Regions from separate parts of the Synechococcus sp. W55.2 genome, predicted to be linked through region 3. Evidence: predicted binding sites of a transcription regulator. Region 3 holds the regulator's gene; each other region holds the start of a gene.
The links. The regulator NtcA, encoded in region 3, controls nitrogen genes in cyanobacteria. The targets are predictions, from matches to a motif close to GTANCNNNNGNTAC.

Region 1 (2,270 bases), on a different contig from region 3:
TGGAAGATCGACTCGGCAGGGCCACCGGCCAGCTTTTGAGGTTCTCCCAAGCTGCCGTCAGGGTTCACCTCAGACCGCCACAGCTCTGTGCCGTCCCAGGGCATTTGGGGGTGATCCCAGGTCAGCCATACCAAGGTCTGGCCGTCTGGACTGAGGCGCGGGCTGGCGTAGAAGTCGTGCCCAGAAGCCAAAATCTGCTGGGATCCACTTGCTAAGTCAATCGAGACAAGGCTGTTTTCCGGCTCTCCCTGGCGGCTGTGATCTTCCCGCACACAGAGGATGCGTCCACGCGCCCGATCCACCACCCCGTCGGCGTAGCGATAGGGGCCTGCTTCCGTCAGGGGCTGGGGATCTGAACCCGGCAGCAGGCGGTAGAGCCGTTGGTCAGCGAAGTTGCAAAAATACACTGCCCCTGCCGACACCCAATAAGCTCCACCCCCATACTCATGCACCCGTGTCCGCACATTGAAAGGTGCCGGTGTCAGCTCCACCAGGATCCCGTCGGCAGAGCGCCGCATCAACACATTGCGCCCTTTTTCTTGCGGGCGGCCCTCCGTCCAGTAGAGATCCCCCTGATCCCAAACCATCTGTCCCAAGCGCAGGGATCCCGTCACCACCAGGTCAGCGGTAATCGGGGATCGCCAAGATCCATAGCCGGCCTGCTGCACCATAGGCTGTTAATTCTCCACCCCAGAACCCCTATTATGCCGGGAGCAAGGGATCCCTGCCTCTGCCTGCAGCCTGCGGGGAAAGGGCTCGGATTCTGGGAAAAGGTATCCCGCGATACAATTCTCTCCGGGCCGAATGGGTTTGATGGAACACGTTAAGGCAACAGGGACGCACGACGCTTTCTCGACTGCAGGATTAGCCTTTTCCTCTGTTGATGTTGGGAAGGCATTCGGTGAAAGCCTCAGCCGACTGCAGTTGGGCAGGTTCAACACATGGGCGAGGTGATGAGCTAGGTGCTTCCCCCCGTTGGCCGGGCTGCTGCAACTGTACTTCTTAACACCCTTTGCACTCACTTCGTTTCGGAGATCACCGATGGCTCTATCATTTAATCGTCGTCAAGTGCTGAAAATGGGCGCTCTGGCCGGAGCCGGGGCTGCCCTAGGGCCGCAGATCTGGGTGAAGCGATCCGTGCCCGCCTACGCCCAGGGAGAGACCATCCGCGTTGGCATTTTGCACTCCCTTAGCGGCACCATGGCCATTTCGGAAACCAGCGTGGTGGATGCCGAAAAGCTGGCTATCAAAGAGATCAATGCCGCCGGTGGGGTTTTGGGCAAGCAGATCGAGCCGATTATCGAGGATGGGGCTTCCGATTGGTCAACCTTTGCCGAGAAAGCCACCAAATTGATCGATGTGGACAAGGTGGCAACGGTATTCGGCTGCTGGACTTCGGCCAGTCGCAAAGCGGTTTTGACGGTGTTTGAATCCAAGCAGCACCTGCTCTGGTATCCCGTGCAGTACGAAGGACAAGAGTGCTCCAAAAACATCTTCTACACCGGCGCTGCCCCCAACCAGCAGATCGAGCCTTCGGTGGAATGGCTGCTCAAGAACAAGGGCAAAGAGTTCTTCCTGGTGGGATCCGACTATGTGTTCCCCCGCACGGCCAACACCATCATCAAGGCCCAGTTGGAAGCCCTGGGGGGCAAGGTGGTGGGTGAAGACTATCTGCCTTTGGGCGACACAGAAGTTACTCCCATCATCAGCAAGATCCGGGCCGCTCTTCCCAATGGCGGTGTGATCTACAACAGCTTGAACGGCGACAGCAACGTGGCCTTTTTCAAACAACTGAAAGGGGCAGGGCTGGGGCCGGATCGTTATCCTTCCATGTCCGTCAGCATTGCCGAAGAAGAGGTGCAGGCCATTGGCCCCGAATTTTTGGAAGGGCACTTTGCCGCCTGGAACTACTTTATGACGGTGGATACGCCTGCCAACAAGAAGTTTGTGGAGGCTTTCAAGGCAGAATACGGCCAAAACCGCGTCACCAACGACCCGATGGAAGCCGCCTACATCATGGTTTACATCTGGAAGCAGGCAGTGGAAAAAGCGGGAACAGTGGAAATCGACGCCGTGCGGCAGGCAGCCTATGGCCAGACCTTTGATGCCCCAGAAGGCTTGGTAACCATGAACACCAATCACCACCTGACCAAGTATGTGCGGATCGGCCAGGTGCGCTCTGACGGTTTGTTTGATGTCATCTTTTCTACGGATGCCGTGGAGCCGCAGCCCTGGAACCAGTTTGTGGCAGAGACCAAGGGCTTTGCCTG
Region 2 (2,270 bases), on a different contig from region 3:
CCCAGTTTTCCTGAAGAGGAGGTGGCGCGAGAGCAGGCGTTGATGCTGCAGGCCATCCGCGCCCAACAGGAACGGCCCTTCAGCTTGGCTTTCGAGCAGGTGCAACAAGCCCTCTATGGGGATCATCCCTACGCTCTGCCGGGGTTGGGACGGCTGGAAACGGTGGGATCCCTGACCCGCGAGGATTTGGTAGCCTATCACGCGGCCTACTGTCGTCCCAATGGAATGGTGATGGTGGTGATCGGCCCAGAGCCGCCGGAGCAAATGGCTGCCCAGGTGGAAGCGGCTTTGGGGGACTGGGTTGTTCCCGGCCCCTCTCCAGAGGATCGGGATGTTTCCCTACCCCCTCTGAGGGATCCCCAACTGCTGAGGTTGCCCCAGCCCACTCAGCAGACGACGATCTTGATCGGGTTTCGCGGATCCCCTGCTGCTTCTGCGGATTATCCGGCCCTGAAACTGTTGGCCACCTACTTGGGCAGCGGTCTATCCAGCCGTCTGTTTGTGGAACTGCGGGAGCGCTGTGGCCTGGCCTATGAGGTCTCGGCTTTTTTTGCCACCCGCCGGGATCCCGCCCCTTTTGGGGTTTACATGGGCACTGCGGCAGAGAATACTCAGGTGGCCCTGGAGCGCCTACAAGCAGAAATCCACCGTCTGCAGGCCAATCCGCTCGACCTGGCAGAGGTGGAAATGGCGCAGCGCAAACTTCTGGGCCAGTATGCCCTCAGCAAACAAACCAATGCCCAGGTGGCTCAACTGGCGGGCTGGTACGAGATTTTGGGCTTGGGCATGGAGTTTGACCGGCAGTATTTGCAGGGGGTCAGGCAGCTCACCCCAGAGCAGCTCCACCAAGCCGCAAAGACCTACCTGACCCCCCCGGCCATTGCTCTGGTGGGGCCGGAAGCGGCCTTGGCAGAAGCAGAGCCGATGTTTTAACTGCTACCACTTTTTATAGGGCAGGAACTTACCAGACATAATCACCTTAACACGATCTCCTTTAGGATCCTCTTCCTTTTCTATGTCTAGGGTGAAGTCAATAGCGCTCATGATTCCATCGCCAAACTTTTCATGAATCACGGCTTTGATTGGCATGCCGTAAACTTGAACAATCTCGTAAAAGCGGTAAATTAAGGGATCCGTCGGCACCACTGGCCCTAAGCCTTTCAGTGGGCATTCGGTCAATTGTTTAGCGACAGCGGCGTCCAAGCCTAAGATTTCGGCAATTTTGTTTGCTTCTTCTGCGGAAGCACTGGCCTGACGATAGAAGACCGCTGCAATCCACACCTCATCCCGGCCTATTTTCTCTTCCAAGTCAGCAAAAGTTAATCCCCTTTCAGCTTTGGCTTCCAAAAGCTTTTTGGTGATTTCGGGAATGGCTGTACTCATCATCGACTCCTAAGTTTTAGCTGTGCAGGCAACTCAATCTGGATTTACCACCCAAAACCGAACTCGCGATTTCTCAGTGGCACAGGTTTATTGGGAAAAGTGATGCTCTATTCAGAATCTGCTGCTTTTTTCCTTAATCATACGTAAGGAAGCACTTCTTAGGGCAAGAAGATACGCTATGTCTTCAACTCAATTCTGTAGTTTCAGCTACAGCAAGAACATCAGTCCCGCTATCTCGCTTGCAACATTTCTCTAATCTTTGAGATGCTCTACTTGTAGCTCCTCACTCTGAGGATCCTTGGAAGCGGAGAAAAAGGTGCTAGGCTTTGCGTTCTGCCTGTATCGGCGTCCCTTTCGGCGGCCCCTGCGCACCCACCACGGACTGTGGTCCGTGCGCGAAGGGATCCTGATCCGACTTACAGATCGGGAGACAGGCTGTCAAGGATATGGGGAAATTGCTCCCATCCCTTGGTTTGGCAGCGAAACCCTGGAGCAGGCTCTGGAGTTTTGTCGGCAGTTGCCCCCTCTTTTGTCGGAGGCGCATATTTTGGGGATCCCAGAAGCACTGCCGGCCTGCCGGTTTGGGTTGGAAGGCGCTTGGCTGGCCTGTCGGGATCCCGATTGGTTGAACAAGGATCTCTCTCTACTCTCTTTCTGTGAACTTTTGGGGGAGACCCTGCCGCCGGAATCTTACAAGGACTCCTACAAGGACTCCGTCCCACTCACGCGGTCGGTGTACAAGCTCAAGGTGGGGAGGGATCCCATGCAGCAGGAGTTGGAGAAGCTGGAGCAATGGCTGGAGCGGTTGCCACCAGGATCCCATCTGCGTTTGGATGCCAATGGGGGGTTAACGCTTGCGGAGGCCCACCGGTGGCTGATGGTTTGTG
Region 3 (2,270 bases):
TCAGGTTGGTTACAAACAGGTCATCTCCCACCAGCTGTACCCGGGATCCCAGTTGAGCGGTCATGGCTTGCCAACCGGCCCAGTCTTCTTCCGCTAGCCCATCTTCAATGGAAAGGATGGGATAGTTGGCCAGCAGTTGCTGGTAGTAAGCCACCATATCAGCCGCGCTGTGGGCTTTGCCCTCAAAGTGATATTGCCCATCCTGCAGCAGCTCGTTGGCGGCCACATCCAAGGCCAAGGCGATATCTGCTCCCGGTTTGTAGCCTGCCTGTTCAATAGCCGTCATCAGCAGATCCAAAGCCGCCGCATTGGAGTCGAGATCAGGAGCAAACCCCCCTTCATCCCCCACACCGGTGGACAGCCCCTTCTGCTGCAGCACTTGTTTTAGTACCGCAAACACCTCAGCCCCGTAGCGCAGCGCCTCGCGAAAGCTGGCCGCTCCAATGGGCACAAGCATAAATTCTTGAATATCGACGTTGTTGTCGGCGTGGGCGCCGCCGTTGAGCACGTTCATCAGCGGCACCGGCAGCAGGTTGGCAAAGGGCCCCCCCAGGTATTTGTAAAGAGGCAAGCCCACTGCTTCCGCAGCCGCTTTGGCTGTCGCCAGAGAAACTGCCAAAATAGCGTTGGCCCCCAGGCGGGACTTGTTGGGGGTGCCGTCCAGGTCGATCAGCAACTGGTCAATACGGGCTTGGTTGAGGGCATCTTCTCCCTGCAGCTCCGACTGGATGGGGCCAAGGATGTTTTCCACCGCCCTCAGCACACCCTTACCGCCGTAGCGTTTGGGATCCCCGTCCCGCAGCTCATGGGCCTCGAAGGTACCGGTCGAGGCACCGCTGGGAACCTGCGCCAAGCCCGTTGCTCCATTGGCTAGACCCACCAGGGCTTCTAGGGTGGGACGCCCTCGCGAGTCGAGGATCTCATGGGCGGTAATCCACTCGATGGCTGTTTCCACAGTTACACCTCAGCAATTGGCTAGATAGCTCTGGCCAAAGCCAGATCCCCCCATAGACTAGTGGATTCTTGCCCGCGATCCGGTCAGCTTCCAGAAAACTTTAAGTCTGTCCTTCGGGCACAGAGATTCTTCAAGGCTGCAGCAGTAGATTGAACATAGGCCGGCCAGAGCTTCAACCAGCCGTCGAGCGGGGTTTGCCTGGGCAAGGTGCTGCTCAGGAAGTGTTCTCCTCTTCCTTCTAGGCAAAGCGATGGCTCAGCCGCATCGGGTCGTGTACGGTGATCTTCTTCTTGTGAATGGAGATGTACTTCTTCTTGCGCAGCTCTCCCAACAGGCGGGTGATGGTGACGCGGGTTGAGCCAATGGCCTCGGCAATGGCCTGGTGAGACAGCTTGAGATCGATGGTGACCCCATCTGGGCCAGGCACCCCGAAATCGCGACAGAGGATCAACAAAAAGCTGACCAGACGGGATCCCATGTCGCGATGAGCCAGCGTCTCGATCATCATCTCCGTTTGCAAAATGCGGGACGACAGGCTTTTAACCAGCAACATGGCCAGTTCGGCGTTCTCCTGTAGGGATTTCTCCACCTGCTCGATCGGTAGAGAGAGTAACTCGGTAGGTGTAAAAGCCACCGAGTGATAAAAGCGGTCGGAGCGCTGTCCCGTGATAAAGGAGAGCACGCCGAAGATGCTGTTTTCGCGCAGGAGGGCAACGGTGATTTCCTCTCCCATTTCGTAGACCCGCGAGAGCTTAACGGCTCCCTTTACCAAAAAGTAAACCCGCTCCGCCGGATCCCCTGGAAAAAAAATGGTCTTCCCGCGCTCGAACGTTTCGATAACCGGAGGATGGTGAGGGCCTCCCAATTGCTTGAAGGCTGTGATCAGAGATTTTTCCGCTACGGCCACCGCCATACTCATCAACCTTTTAAGGTCAGTTTATACCTAAGATCAACCTACTAAGATCAATCTAGAAGCATTAGGCTAGGTTGCAACCCATTGACTTCAGAATCTACGAGGATACCAAGATTTACCCTAAAGTAGAAGGTTCTGCCTAGGTATCTTTGTAGCACGCGCTACATTTTTAAGTCTCGTTGCTGCTCTCCAGCCAAAGGCAGAGGTTAGGATAGGAGCCATTGCCGCTGGGGGCTGCGCCAGCCCTTGGCAGTAGAGGGTAGGGTGGGTTCTATGGGGATCCCGGAGGTTACTGGTGCTGCACCTTCTCAACTGAGCCGCCAGCATTTCACAGTGCGGATGCCGGATCCGGCCAATCACCTGCTGGAGGTGGAACTGCAGATCCAAGAGGTGGATCCAGAG

Region 1: the regulator NtcA is predicted to act here: its motif matches at 774-787, upstream of urtA (urea ABC transporter substrate-binding protein).
Region 2: the regulator NtcA is predicted to act here: its motif matches at 1,581-1,594, upstream of cynS (cyanase).

The regions. Positions count from the first base shown of each region.
Region 1 covers NZ_JANSHM010000024.1:978-3,247, forward strand. The annotation lists gene NW828_RS06655 (prolyl oligopeptidase family serine peptidase) at 1-671, opposite strand, end outside; gene urtA (urea ABC transporter substrate-binding protein) at 1,042-2,270, shown strand, end outside.
Region 2 covers NZ_JANSHM010000007.1:15,816-18,085, reverse strand. The annotation lists gene NW828_RS02850 (M16 family metallopeptidase) at 1-933, shown strand, start outside; gene cynS (cyanase) at 937-1,386, opposite strand; gene NW828_RS02840 (o-succinylbenzoate synthase) at 1,700-2,270, shown strand, end outside.
Region 3 covers NZ_JANSHM010000002.1:71,272-73,541, reverse strand. The annotation lists gene eno (phosphopyruvate hydratase) at 1-955, opposite strand, end outside; gene ntcA (global nitrogen regulator NtcA) at 1,194-1,868, opposite strand; gene NW828_RS01025 (M61 family metallopeptidase) at 2,142-2,270, shown strand, end outside.